Ancylothrix sp. D3o: one gene and its partner. The protein of the gene in region 1 interacts with the protein of each later gene in a pairwise test. Links are inferred from orthologs where the notes say so. Each region holds a gene or a part of one and is shown on either strand. Other genes may lie near its edges. The genes, in order: NG798_RS10685 and NG798_RS21780.

Region 1 (7,694 bases):
ATGCCGGTGCGGTGGTTCTCGGCAAAACGAATATGGATGAGTTTGCGATGGGTAGTTCTACCGAAACTTCTGCCTATCAACTCACGGCTAACCCTTGGGACTTGGAACGGGTGCCTGGGGGGTCTTCGGGCGGTTCTGCGGCGGCGGTGGCGGCGAATGAGTGTGTGGTTGCCACCGGCAGCGATACGGGGGGCTCTATCCGTCAACCGGCCTCTTTTTGCGGTGTGGTGGGAATGAAACCAACTTACGGTTTAGTTTCTCGTTATGGTTTGGTTGCTTATGCTTCTTCTTTGGATCAAATTGGGCCCTTTGGCCGGTCGGTGGAAGATACGGCAATTATGTTAAGTGCAATGGCCGGTTATGATCCCAAAGATTCGACAAGTTTAAAAGTTAAAATCCCTGATTATGCCAAAGCTTTGCAACCAAATTTACGGCCAAAAGGTCAGCGCAGAATAGGAGTTATTCAAGAAACTTTTGGGGCCGGTATTGATCCGGCAGTGGAAAAAGCGGTTACAAAAGCTATTGAAAAATTACAAGAATTAGGTGCAGAAATTCAGGTAGTTTCTTGCCCGCGTTTCCGTTACGGTTTGCCTACTTATTATATTATTGCTCCTTCGGAAGCTTCGGCAAATTTGGCTCGTTATGATGGGGTGAAATATGGGATGCGCTCACCCGATGCCGAGAATTTAATTGAGATGTATGCTAAGACTCGTGCTGAGGGTTTTGGGGCTGAAGTAAAACGGCGGATTATGATTGGAACTTATACGCTTTCTGCCGGCTATTATGATGCCTATTATTTGAAGGCCCAAAAGGTTCGGACTCTGATTAAACAGGATTTTGATAAGGCTTTTGCTCAGGTGGATGTGTTGGTGTGTCCGACTGCTCCAACGACGGCTTTTAAGGCTGGAGAAAAAACTGATGATCCGCTGAGTATGTATTTGTCGGATTTGATGACGATTCCTGTTAATTTGGCTGGGTTGCCTTCTTTGAGTGTTCCTTGTGGTTTTGATGACAATGGGTTGCCAATTGGTTTACAAATGATTGGTAATGTGCTGCAAGAACACTTGCTTTTTGAGGTGGCTTATGCTTATGAACAGAGCACGGATTGGCATTTCCGTAAGCCGGTTTTGATGTAATTTTCTGTTGGGGTTGATGCAGTATATTTAAAGCAGGTGGGCCAGTGGGGCAGGCGTCCCGCCTGCCTCGCCATCGCGCTATTTAACCACTTTATTTAAAGCCGGTGGGCTATGCTGAAATATGTTGTTTTGTTTTTAGTGGCTGTTTATGGTTCGGCGTGTTTGTATTTGTGGGCGCGCCAACCAAACTTGATTTTTTTTCCTTCAGCGGTGATAGAAAAGACTCCTGCTTCTGTGGGGGTGGTTTATGAGGATGTTTGGCTTGAGGTTGCAAAGGGGGAACGTTTGCATGGTTGGTGGTTGCCGGCTCGTTCTCCTAATTCTGATGTGTTGTTATATTTGCATGGGAATGGGGTTAATATTGGGGGAAATGTAAATCATGCTTATCGTTTTTATCAGTTGGGATTTAATGTTTTGTTAATTGATTATCGAGGATATGGCCTCAGTGAAGGGGGTTTTCCTAATGAAAAATCGGTTTATGAGGATGTGGAGGTTGCTTGGAATTATTTGGTGAAAGAAAGAAATTTTGAGGGAAAACAAATTTTTGTTTATGGTCATTCTTTGGGTGGGGCAATTGCTATTGAGTTGGCAAGCCGGCATCCCGAAATTGCTGGGGTGATTATTGAGGGTTCTTTTACTTCAATGCGGGATATGGTGAGCGAAATTTATCCCTCTTTTGTGGTTTTTCCGATTGATTTGGTGCTGCACCAGCGGTTTAATTCGTCAGAAAAGATTGGCAAGTTGAAGATGCCGGTTTTGTTTATTCATGGCACGGCTGATGCGACTGTGCCGGCTTTTATGAGTCAAAAATTGTTTGATTTGGCTAATGAACCGAAGTATTTACATTTTATTGATGGTGCTGATCATAATAATTTGGCGACGGTGGCTGGTAAGCGTTATTTGGACATTGTTGGCGAGTTTATTGATGAGGTTAAAAAACGCCAATCTCAGCAGAAAAGTTCTAGTTTGCCGGCTGAGTCTGGGAACATCCACTAAACGCCTCGACCTCAGCTTGGGTTTAGAAAATGGGGAGTTGTGTTAGAATTAATATCTAAAATCTAAAATCTAAGAAAAGCTTATGTCTTTTGTTAATTTACATACTCATAGTGATTATAGTTTGTTGGATGGGGCTAGTCAGTTACCGCAATTAATTGATAGGGCGGTAGAGTTGGGGATGCCGGCGATTGCTCTGACAGATCACGGGGTTATGTATGGGGCAATTGAGTTGATTAAGGTGTGCCGAAATAAGGGCATTAAGCCGATTATTGGCAATGAAATGTATGTGGAAAATCTAACGCTTAATACTACAAAAAGAGGTAAAAGAGGGCCACATCATCAGGTGGTTTTAGCAAAGAATACGCAGGGTTATAAGCATTTGGTGAAGCTGACGACGAAGGCTCATTTGGAGGGTATGCAAGGAGCGGGAATTTTTCAGCGTCCTTGTATTAAAAAAGAATGGTTTGAAGACTACCATGAGGGGTTAATTGTTACGAGTGGTTGTTTGGCCGGTGTGGTGCCGCGTTTGCTTTTGCGAAACAAAATAGATGAAGCTAAAAAAACGGCGAAGTGGTATAAGGATTTGTTTGGGGATGATTATTATTTAGAAATTCAAGATCATGGGAATTGGGAAGACCGGATCGTGAATGTGGGAATTGTGAAAATCGCCAAGGAATTGGATATTAAGGTTGTGGCGACCAATGATTCTCACTTTACTTATTGTACGGATGTGGAGGCGCATGATGCGTTACTTTGCATTCAAACTCAGCAAATTATTTTTGATGAAAAAAGAATGCGTTATAGCGGTACGGAATATCTGAAATCTGCGGAAGAAATGGCGCAGTTGTTCCGTGATCATTTGCCGGATGATGTTATTAAAGAGGCAATTGAAAATACGCTGGAAGTGGCGGAGAAGGTCACGAAATATGAGCTTTTTAATGAGCCTCGTTTGCCTAATTATCCTATTCCTTCTGGCTATACGGCGGATACTTATGTGGAGGAGGAAACTTGGAAGGGGTTAATGGAACGTTTGAATGCGAAAAATAAAACGGAAATTGACAGTGAGTATAGGGAACGGTTGGAATATGAGCTAAAAATGATTCAAAGAATGGGTTTTTCGACTTATTTTTTGGTGGTTTGGGATTATATTAAGTTTGCCAGAGATAAGGGGATTCCGGTTGGCCCTGGGCGGGGTTCGGCGGCGGGTTCTTTGGTGGCGTATGCGTTGAAAATTACGAATATTGATCCGGTGCATCATGGGTTACTTTTTGAGCGGTTTTTGAACCCAGAGCGTAAGTCTATGCCGGATATTGATACGGATTTTTGTATTGAAAGACGCGATGAGGTTATTGATTATGTTGCCGAGAAATATGGGAAAGATCGTGTGGCGCAAATTATTACTTTTAACCGCATGACTTCTAAGGCGGTTTTAAAGGATGTAGCGCGGGTTTTAGGGATTCCTTATGCGGAGTCGGATAGAATGGCGAAGATGATTCCGGTGGCGCGGGGAAAACCGGAAAAGTTAAAGAATATGATTTCCGATAGTACGCCAGAACCGGAGTTTAAAACGACTTATGAAACGAAGGAATATGAGATTAAAGATGCTAGTGGGAAGACGATTACAACGGTGACGGCAAAACAGTGGCTTGATATGGCACTCCGCATTGAGGGGACGAATAAAACTTATGGGGTTCATGCGGCGGGGGTGGTGATTTCTGCTGATCCGCTGGATGAAATTGTGCCGTTACAAAAGAATAATGAGGGTGCGGTAATTACTCAGTATTTTATGGAGGATTTGGAGTCTCTGGGTTTGCTGAAAATGGATTTTTTGGGTTTGAAGAATTTAACGATGATTCAGAAAACTCTGGAGTTAATTAAGCAAACTCAAAATAAGGATATTGATCCTTATAAATTGCCGGCAGAAGAAAGAAGGTATCAGGAAATTGCGGCGAAGGGAAATACGAGTAAAATTCCAGACGATATTGAGAAAACCTATGCAGCTTTAGCTCAGGGAGAGTTGGAGGGGATTTTTCAATTGGAATCGTCGGGAATGCGTCAGGTGGTGCGCGATTTGAAGCCTTCTTGTATTGAGGATATTTCTTCAATTTTGGCTTTATACCGGCCTGGGCCTTTGGATGCAGGTTTGATTCCTTTGTTTATTAATCGTAAGCATGGTAGAGAGGAAATTAGATATGATCATCAGCTTTTAGAGCCGATTTTGCAAGAGACTTATGCTGTTCTTGTTTATCAAGAGCAAATTATGAAATTAGCTCAAGATTTGGCGGGATATACGTTAGGTCAAGCTGATTTACTTAGACGAGCAATGGGGAAAAAGAAGGCTGATGAAATGAAGAAACAGCGAGAGTTTTTTATTGATGGCGCTACTAAAAATGGGGTACATCAAAAAATTGCTGAAGATTTGTTTGATCAAATGGTGAAATTCGCCGAGTATTGTTTAACCTATGATACGGAAATTTTGACTGTGGAATATGGCGCTATGCCTATCGGAAAAATCGTTGAGGAAAAGATAGAATGTACGGTTTATAGTGTTGATAGTAATGGCTATGTCTATTCACAACCTATTGCACAATGGCACAAGCGAGGAGAGCAAGAAGTGTTTGAGTATTGTTTGGAAGATGGCTCTATTATTCGCGCTACAAAAGACCATAAGTTTATGACCACTGATGGGGAAATGTTAGCGATTGACAGCATCTTTGAACGGGGGTTAGATTTAAAACAAGTCAATTTATCTTAGGCTGCCAAAAATGTTGACCAACTACACCAATTTAACGAGTGAACAAAAGCAGCAGATTATTGAGGCTTTTAGTCAGGGTGTTGAATGCCGGTCTATTCCAGGGAATTTGAGTGTCAGTGAGAGAGCAGTTGCAAGAGTTTTAAAGGAAGCTGGTATTAATACTAAGCGAAGAAATCGCTATACTTTAAATGAAAGCTACTTTGATGTCATTGATTCTCCAACTAAAGCCTATCTGTTAGGTTTGATAGCTGCTGATGGATGTGTAACAAAAACTAATTATGTAGCTTTTGAGTCTATTGATAAAGAATTGACAGAACTGCTTTGTCAAGAGTTGAACTATTCAGGTAATATCAGAGTTGTGAAGCCTATAGCCGGCGCACCTCACTATCGAATTAATTTTTCTTCCCAAACAATTGCAACGGCGTTATCCAGTTATGCGATTGTAACAGGAAGGACTTTTTCTGGAGTTTATTATTTTCCTGAAAAAAAGTATTTATCGTCCTATGTTTTGGGTTATTTTGATGGGGATGGCTGTGCTTATGTTAATGTGGGTAGAAGCGGAGGCCTAATTGGGATTGTTGGCTCTTTGGAATTTACCCACCAACTCGCAAAACAGCTTGGTATGGGTTTTGTCGAAAAACACTCCCTGAAAAAAGTTTATTATTGGAAAATTTATAGCCGACAACATATCCAAGCTTTTTATGATTTTGTCTACCGGCATCCTAATTTGGGACTGGAACGCAAAAAAATTAAAATTCAACAAATTCTAAGGAGTTACAAACGTGGTTAAAATTGTCAGCCGTAAATCATTAGGAATTCAGCCTGTTTATGATATCGGCGTTGAGCGCGCTCATAATTTTGCCTTAAGAAATGGCACGATTGCCTCTAATTGTTTTAACAAGTCCCATTCCACCGCCTACGCCTATGTGACGTACCAAACGGCTTATTTAAAAGCTAATTATACCACCGAGTACATGGCGGCATTACTGACTGCAAATAGTGGCGATCAAGATAAGGTGAAAAAATATCTCGCCAACTGTCAAAGTATGGCAATTGAGGTGGAACCACCGGATATTAATCGCTCAGATGTGGAATTTACACCTTTAATAAATAAGAAAATTGTGTTTGGTCTTTCTGCCATTAAAAATGTCGGCGAGGGGGCTATTGAAAATATTTTAAAAGTTCGCAAAGAAGGTGGCCCTTTTAAGTCTTTGGGGAATTTATGTGAACGAATCGATTTACGCGCTGTCAATAGCCGCACTTTAGAATCTTTGATTAAATGTGGCGCGTTGGATAAAATTAATCCCAATCGTAAACAATTAATTGCTGACTTGGAATTAGTAGTTAAATGGGCGCAAAACAAAGAGAAAGAACGTGAAAGTGGGCAAACAAGTTTGTTTGATTTGCTGGGAATATCAGGGGATACAAATAAGTTTGAAGAAGCGCCAAAAGCGACACAGATTGATGATTTTCCCCAGAAGGAAAAGTTACAATTTGAAAAAGAATTACTGGGGTTATATGTGTCAACTCACCCACTCAAAAATGCTGCTGCAATGGGCAAACATCTCGACCCGGCACCAATTACCCTTAACGAATTGCAAGAGAAAAAAAAGAAGCACAATAAAGTTAATGTAGTTGTGCTGCTGACAGAGGTTAAAAAAATCACGACTAAAAGAGATAACCGGCAAATGGCTTTTCTGCAAATGGAAGATTTAGAAGGGCAAGCTGAGGCGGTGGTTTTCCCCGATATTTACGACCAGTTTAAGGAGCTTTTGATCCCAGAGCAGCCTTTAATTGTGTCGGGAAAAGTGGAAGTTAAAGACGATAAGCCACAAATTATTGTTGATAAGGTGGAGTGGGTTAAGGATGAGCCTATAATGCCGGTAGTTGCATCTATAGAAATAGAAGCAGAACCGCCCCTTCAAAATGAAGAAAGCGAAGAGGAATATGTTAGTATGGTGCTGTTGCAACTAACTCCGCAGGAAGTACAAGACGGGGAGAAAATGAAAAACCTAAAAGTTATTTTGGGGGATTACACCGCTGCTCGAGATAGCGGAAAAGTGCCGGTGGTTGCAATGGTGGTTTCTGGGGATCAACGGCGTTTTATTGAGTTTGGATTAAACTATCGGGTAGAGCAGTATGAATCTTTTGTTAGCCGGTTAAAAGATCGCGGGTTTGATGCGCGTGTTTCTCCGCTTCAAGAAAGGTAAATTAGTAGGTTTGCCCATCGATTTATGGTGGGCTTCATCCCAGCCTACGCATTGCATTTTTTAAAGGAAAAAATTAAAAACAAATTAGCAAGAAAGGGCAGTTTATATCAGCACCGCCTCTTTTGCTGGTATAGGCGTTTCTGCCTTAATTTGCAATATCAGAATAGTTGCTAGTTTCGGCGGAATTGGTATCGGCGCAGCAGGAATAACTGCTGCCGATGCAGTTGCCGGTAATAAATCTCACAGCGTATAATATTGAGCAGAATTATTGCCGACTATTGGCAATACAAAATGATCCCCCCAATTTGTGTATCACCCCCAGCCGCGAAATCTCTTTTGGCGCATCCAAAGCAGCCACATAAATAATTTTCGCCACCTGTAAATCAAACAAAACCATCTTTTTAAGCAAAGTTTTCATAAAGAAAATTGACACCCCGCCGATTACCTACTACAACGATTGCATTTTAGCAACCTACTTTCGGCATATTTATAATCTTTAAACCTCAATAGAAAGCCAGCCCCCACAAAAGAGGCAAAAAAAAGCGTCAAGAAGCAACAAAAGCCCCATCTAAACGTCTATAAAGTAGGCGTTCTTTG
Region 2 (7,406 bases), on another replicon or contig:
ATTCTCAGAATCCAAAGTCAAAGCCACCTCAAAAGCCGTAATCGCCTCCTCATAACGACCCAAATTATTCAAAATAGCACCCCTACCCAACCAAGAAGGAAAATGAGCAGCACTCAAAGACAAAGCCTGATCATAACAACCCAAAGCCTCCTCATATCTCCCCAAAAGCCCCAAAACCTGACCCTTATTAAACCAAATATCCGCATCCCCCTTCTCAAACTCAAGAGCCTTATCATAACAATCCAAAGCCTCATCATACCGGCCCAAACCAACAAAAACATCCCCCTTATTCATCCAACTCAAAACAAAACCAGGCTCAATAAGCAGCGCCCGATCATAACAACTCAAAGCCTCATTCAACCGGCCCACCTTCATCAAAGCAACCCCCCGATTATGCCAAGCCGCAGAAAAATCAGGCTGCAACTCAATAGCCTTCTCATAAGAATCCAACTCCTCATCCCGCCGCTCCAAAGCAGACAAACACAAACCCCGAATATACCAAGCATTAGCATTATGAGACTCAAGCCCAAGAGCCACATCAAAACAACTAATCGCCTCCTCAAACCGGCTCAAATAAAACAACCCAGCCCCCCGATTCAACCAAGCCCCAGCAAACTGAGGATCTAACTCCAGAGCCCGATCATAAGAAGCAATCGCCCCCCCCACATCCCCAGAACCCAACTGCTGATTACCCTGCTCCCACCAACCCTGAGCATCCTGCGGTTGTGGAGGCGGCGGCGGTAACTCCCGCGCATAAAGCTGAGAACCAATCTCATAAGCCACATCCGACAAAACACCACAACCCATCTGACCCAAACCTAACAACTGCCGAGCCAACTCAGGATTAGGGGCCGGTGAAACCAAAAACCGATCCCCATACCGGCGCAACCACCCAGCCCAAAGATCATAACTTCCCCTCTCCCCCAAATCCTCAAAAAAACGCTGAACCCGCACCGCATCCCAACCCCGTTGAACCCCCTCCAACAACTGCTTAAACAACAACTGATAATCAGCATCCTCCAAAGGCGGAACAGGGCCAGCCGAAGCCACCGGCCTCACCACCACCTTCTCATCCCCACCAAACAACCGCCGAAACAAATCTTTAATCATTTTTCGCACCCGCGAACACAACATCTAAATTTTAGACACCCACAGGATCACTTAAACAAAGCCAAACCCAACATCTTCCCCTCCACCCCTCCTTTCCCACCCCACACCTTCGAGAAAAGCATTACCACAAAAAACCCCCAACCAGCAAAAAAAATATTCACCTTAAAAAAGCAGCTTATAAAACCTTCAAAACCTTACCCCCAAAGAAACCAACCAACAGCAAAACAAAAATAAAACATACTTTATCCACCCATCCAAAAACTAAAATAAAATAAGGCCGGTCAATAACCTACAATCAAAAACCCAACCCAAAAACAGCCAACATCCCCATGACCTACGAACCCCTACACCACAAATACCGGCCCCAAACCTTCGCCGACCTAATCGGACAAGACGCCATATCCACAACCCTAATCAACGCCATCCACACCGGCAGAATCGCCCCAGCCTACCTATTCACCGGCCCAAGAGGAACCGGCAAAACCTCCAGCGCCCGAATCCTCGCCAAATCCCTAAACTGCCAAAACAGCCCCAACCCAACAGACACCCCCTGCGGAACCTGCGAAGTTTGCCGAACCGTCACCCTCGGCAACTCCCTAGACATAATCGAAATCGACGCCGCCAGCAACACCGGCGTAGACAACATCAGAGAACTCATCGAAAAAGCCCAATTCGCACCCGTACAATGTAGAACAAAAGTATATATAGTGGACGAATGCCATATGTTGAGTACGGCAGCCTTCAACTCACTACTAAAAACCTTAGAAGAACCACCATCTCACGTCGTATTTATACTAGCCACCACCGACCCCCAAAGAGTCCTTCCCACCATCATCTCCCGCTGTCAAAGATTTGACTTTCGGCGCATCCCCCTAGACGCCATGACAAACCATCTCAAAGACATCGCCCAAAAAGAAAACATAGAAATTCAAAACGAAGCCCTCACCCTCATCGCCCAAATAGCCCAAGGTGGACTCCGAGACGCCGAAAGCCTCCTCGATCAACTCAGCCTCCTCATCCCCCCCATCACCCCAGAAAAAGTCTGGGATCTCGTCGGCGCCGTCCCCGAAAGAGACCTCATCACCCTCCTACAAGCCATCAACAGCCAAAAACCCGAAGACATTCTCACCCAAGCCAGAAACATAATGAACCGAGGAAGAGAACCCCTCATCCTCTTACAAAACCTAGCCGGCTTTTACCGCGACCTCCTCATCGCCAAAACCGCCCCCAACCGCAACGACCTCGTAGCCGTCACACCACCCACCTGGCAAGAAATCTGTCAACTTGTCCAAAACTGGACACTTGACAAAATCATCGCCGGCCAACAACACCTCCGCCAAAGCGAAACCCAAATCAAAAACACCACCCAACCCCGTCTCTGGTTAGAACTCACCCTCCTGGGACTCCTCCAAACCCCCACACCCCCACCCACCTACACACCCCAACCCCAACCCCAACCCCAACCTACCTACACACCCCAACCCCAACCTACCTACACACCCCAACCCCAACCCACAGAGTACAAACGTTCCGACGCAACCTCTCAACCACCTACACCCCAACCCACACCCACACCCCAACCCCAACCCACACCCACACCCCAACCCATACCAACAAACAGCAACCTCGATGAAGTATGGCATCGTGTACTCGCTCAACTAGACATACCAAAAAGATCCCTCCTTAAAGATCACGGATGCCTAATCAGCCTTGATCAAAATATTGCTTGTATCACCATCAAAAACCAAACATTACTCAGTATGGTTCAGCCAGGAATCCCCAACCTCGAACAAGCCTTCTCGCAAATCTTCCAACAAAAAATCACCATCCGCCTCAGCGTCGCCCGCGCCTCCACCACCACCACAAAGGAACCAACCCCCCCACCCGAAAACAACCAACCGCCCCCGCAAAGCCCACCCACACCCCAACCAAACCCCGTAAACACAGCCCCCCCTCAAAACCAAACAACCAGTAACTCCGCAGTTGCCAACAACATCCCCAGCGAAAAACCAACCCTAGAAACCGCCATACAAACCCTAATCCAAACCTTCAACGGCAGAGAAATTAGCAACCCCCTCCCCAAAGTAGCAGCCGTAACTACACCCATCCAATACACAACCACAACCGACTATAAGCCCACCGACCTAGAAAATAACTTTCTTGATGATGGAGAAGACAACGACGAAACAGACAATAACTTTGAATTAGATTTTTAATTAAAAAACCCGGTTCCTAATACCAACCGGGTTTCTTATCTCTAAGTTTTAGATTTAACTATATCTACCAATTAAACCTTTCCTTGGTGAACCGTCTTAACCCACTTCAAACGCTTTTGACGAACCGACATCCGAGCCGTCACACTCGCCATCACCACAATCCAATGCAGCATATAAATCATACCCCGCACAGTTTGCATCACACCAGAAAGCACATTAAAACGCAAATCCTCATCACCTATTGCCCTTTCACTCTTAGCAATACGACGAAGACCAGAGAACATCGCAAACAAAGACATCCCCAACATCAGCGTACTAATAGGGCTATAAACCGGCAACCTTGAATTAATAACAGCCATCAAAGAATCAGGAACAGCAGCCATCGGCAAAAAATATTGGATAATCCAAAACATCAACATATCCCAACTCTTGCGAAACCCTAAACGATTCCGAAAAAGCAAAGGCCAATAATCCAAATAACGCTGATGACCTCCCTCAGCCCAACGATTACGCTGATGCCATAAAGCCCGGACATTCGTAACGCCCTCCTCATAAACCGGCACAAGCGTAAAATCAATATCCCAACCATCGAGATGCAAACGCACCGTCAAATCTAAATCATCCGTAATCGTCTCCTCATTAAACCCACCACAGCGCAACAAAGCCGACCGGCGGATAAATTCACCATTTCCACGCAACTCACCAATCCCACCTAAAGCCGTGCGTTGTTGCTGGAAAAACGAATCAAGCGCCATTTCCGCCACCTGTCCCCGCGTCCAGAAATTCACACCCGGATTAGAAACCGCCTTTCGTACCTGCACAGCCCCCACCTGGGGACGTTCAAACAAAGGAATAACCAGACGTAAAAGATCAGGATTCACCGAAGCATCCGCATCAAAAATCGCCAAAAACTCACCCTTAGTAAGTGGAATCACCTGGTTTAAAGCCCCAGACTTCCCACCACTAGAACCCGCATTGCGGTGTAACACCTTAAGCTGAGGATAATCTTTTTGCAGTTTATCTAGCAATTCAGGGGTTGAATCGGTACTAGCATCATCGATTACCCATAACTCATAGAGATCAGGCGGGTAATCTAAATTGCATAAACCCTCAACAAGTTTACCAATTACCGCCTCTTCATTTTTGGCAGATACCAAGAGCGAAACAGAAGGCCAAAAATCGCGGGTATCATCCGACAAAGGCACCGGAACCGAAGCAGGTAAAGCACGCAAAACGCGCACCGCATGAATCACCATAATGCCGGTGAAACCGAGTACCAACCAGGTACCCCAAGATAACAAATGGAGTGCAATAGTCCCACTCCAAACCACCGTCAAAACTATAGCAGCCTTGCGTCTGCGCCCTTGATAAAAAGACTGAGGGGCATTACCAGGGTTAGGTACCAAGTTTTCCCCCTCATCCTCAGACGCCAGATCAGACCAAACTTCCTTGTAGGAATCGTTTTCGGGCCAGGAATTCGCCGGCATAGGTTACTTGATTTAAAAACCAATACTTATCAACACCCTTGAAGAAACTAGGGATCAAGTAACACCATACCGTACAACCCTCACAAACGGATAACTTCCCTTGAGATTGGCGGAATTTTTCCACTTCTTCCGACTCCCGGTAAAGTTCATATAACTTGCCATCAATAGGCACACCTTGTTGGGCAAAATGATAGCAAGGCAACAGCAACTTATTATCCGGTGAAATGGCAATCACCGCATCCACAGCCTTACAGCGAGGATTTTTCGTATCATTTCCCCCCGCCTCAATAAACGCCAGCGCTGCCTTGTTATAACCCAAACCAGAGTATTTACGCGCCCCCGCCTCAATCGCAGCCACCATATCCGGGGTAGGATTTTTCTTAGAATTGTAATTTTCGTGGGCCGTAAAAGCCGGATTCAGCCAAACCCGAACACCCAACTGCTTGCCCAGTTCGCCAACTTCATCAATACGGTTATAGTTTTGGGCCGTTACCGTATGATTGAGTACCGGATACTCACCCAAAGACTGAGCAAGTTTCACAGACTCTACCAAAGTATCAAAAATCTTCACCCCTCTCGATTGGTCATGGGTATCTGCATCCGGGCCATCCAAAGAGAAATTCAAAAAATCTACCAACCCTTGAATTTCTTTCGCTTTTTTCGGATATAAAATCGTGTTTGTCGTCATGCTAGTAACAAAGCCCTGACGTTTAGCCTCGGTGTAAATTTGGCCTACATCCTGACGCAGCAGCGGTTCACCACCAGTAAAATCGATATATTTAACACCCAACCGACGTAAATCTGTAAGATTTTGCTGGATAGTAGCAAAATCAGCCTCATTATTCGGTTCCAAAGCCCAAATGTTACAGAAGTGACAGCGGGCATTACAGCGGTAAGTCAAGTAATAATTTGCAACCAGAGGAGCCATAGGTTTCTATAGAGTTGTGCTGTACAGATCAAGTTATTGATCCATATTGAGCCGGTGATGCCAAACAGTCAACAATTTAATTGCCTCTGCCAAACGCCATCTCCCCCCAAACCACCCTCACTCCTCACCCCATCAACAAAAACACCACACGAGATCAAAACCTTGAAAAACTAAGATAGACGTAAAGTTAGGCCACTCCCACAACAAAAAATCTCTCCCCCAACCCCCTAAAAATTCTTATGGTTAAACTAGATAATTGAGTGATACAAAGTCCGAACCCGCAAAAATTTATGACAGCCCAACTCGACCAACTCGCACCGGCAGATCCCAAACTCGTCAATATCTATAACCCCTACTACCGCGATAACAAGCGCACGATGCTGCCGAAAGCCCTCACCCTTTACCAGCACAAAAGTTTAGAAGGCACCCGCAAAATACAAGGCGGCGATCCTATCCCTTTTGTAGCCACCTGGACAACCTCTGTGTTACCGGCAGACCAAACCCTCTGTCGAATGCAATTTGACAACAGCGGCGAACAGCTAAGTTATGAAGTACGCATGGAAAACCATGTTTTTGTGGACTTTTTAATTGAACTGCTCGACAACTTCCGCCGTTCGAGAACAGTAGATTTTCCCATTGGCTTTTATCGTAAACTCCTCAGCCGTGATTAAATCACAAATGGGGAAATTTGACTCTTAAGGGGGAAAGCGGCCAAAATGACTGGAAAACCGCTTAAACTCTTCAGCAAAAGCCGTAAAAATGCCTAATTTTTTGATTCTTTAGACAAATCCCATCTAGCTCCTCATTTTTAGCAGTTCCCCAATTACCGTTTCCCTTTTCCGACATCACCCTTTCCCCAAGGGACTTAAGCCGCTTTTTTTTGATGCTCGTGCCGGTGGAACTGCTAGACCAGTAGAGAGAAGTATCTTTTTTTGTTGGCAGTCCAAGCCAGCCTAAGCAATCCTCTGTCACACAAAATTGTTACTTTTGGTCTTTTTGGCATCCGCTCACATTTCCGATCACATTCCCTAGGATATACGAATGTGCCCGCCCTGATTGACCGCTAATCGCCTTAAAAATATGGGAGATGAGGGATTTGAACCCCCGACAGCCTGCTTGTAAGGCAGGAGCTCTACCGCTGAGCTAATCGCCCGTTTTTTTATCACAGAAATTTATTGTAGCAGAGTCTCAAAAAAAAGCAAGCCCTATTTTGCTAACTTTAAAAAGAAATTTCACCCCACCCGAAAATGCCCTCTGGTCGCACCCATGACCGCATTACCCTCTGGACATTACCGGCCATCACCGCACTCTCTTTCGCAGTCACTCGCAGCCCCACCCACACCTTACTCGTGGCCGGTGGCTTCCTGTTCAGCGGTCTGATGTTTGGCCCCGACTTGGATCTCCACTCCCGCCCCTTCACTCGCTGGGGCTTGTTCCGTTGGATCTGGATACCCTATCAACAAACTCTGCGTCACCGCTCAGTCTTCTCGCACGGCCCCATTATCGGCACTGTTTTGCGCGTCATCTACCTGGCCGGCTGGCTGGCAGTCTTTGCTTTATTTGTTTGGGTGGCCGGTCAATTTGCAGGATCGCCCTGGAATTGGCGAGAAACCTCCCAAACTCTCCTCGAAACGTTGCAACAATACTGGCCGGAATGCCTCGCCC

Evidence for each region.
Region 2: the proteins of NG798_RS10685 (region 1) and NG798_RS21780 interact in binary tests that used the Escherichia coli proteins (3 or more experiments, as listed by UniProt). The link is inferred for Ancylothrix sp. D3o from one-to-one orthologs.

What each region holds. Positions count from the first base shown.
Region 1 is NZ_JAMXEX010000004.1:323,069-330,762, reverse strand. What follows is about bases 1,852-5,087. They hold NG798_RS10685 (DNA polymerase III subunit alpha), read left to right. Parts: upstream 1,852-2,214; coding sequence 2,215-4,887; downstream 4,888-5,087. Other genes in these bases: NG798_RS10680 (endonuclease), read left to right, coding at 4,898-5,087; NG798_RS10690 (alpha/beta hydrolase), read left to right, coding at 1,852-2,132. In the rest of the region: Asp-tRNA(Asn)/Glu-tRNA(Gln) amidotransferase subunit GatA, read left to right, coding at 1-1,136; more of NG798_RS10690, read left to right, coding at 1,248-1,851; more of NG798_RS10680, read left to right, coding at 5,088-5,677; NG798_RS10675 (OB-fold nucleic acid binding domain-containing protein), read left to right, coding at 5,670-7,097; NG798_RS10670 (hypothetical protein), read right to left, coding at 7,363-7,515. UniProt on the Escherichia coli protein: DNA polymerase III is a complex, multichain enzyme responsible for most of the replicative synthesis in bacteria. This DNA polymerase also exhibits 3' to 5' exonuclease activity. The alpha chain is the DNA polymerase catalytic subunit.
Region 2 is NZ_JAMXEX010000017.1:21,013-28,418, reverse strand. Bases 935-3,882 are described here. They hold NG798_RS21780 (DNA polymerase III subunit gamma/tau), read left to right. Parts: upstream 935-1,439; coding sequence 1,440-3,326; downstream 3,327-3,882. Other genes in these bases: NG798_RS21775 (glycosyltransferase family 2 protein), read right to left, coding at 3,398-3,882; NG798_RS21785 (tetratricopeptide repeat protein), read right to left, coding at 935-1,110. In the rest of the region: more of NG798_RS21785, read right to left, coding at 1-934; more of NG798_RS21775, read right to left, coding at 3,883-4,813; NG798_RS21770 (radical SAM protein), read right to left, coding at 4,761-5,741; type IV pilus biogenesis protein EbsA, read left to right, coding at 6,032-6,412; NG798_RS21755 (metal-binding protein), read left to right, coding at 6,989-7,406. UniProt on the Escherichia coli protein: Part of the beta sliding clamp loading complex, which hydrolyzes ATP to load the beta clamp onto primed DNA to form the DNA replication pre-initiation complex.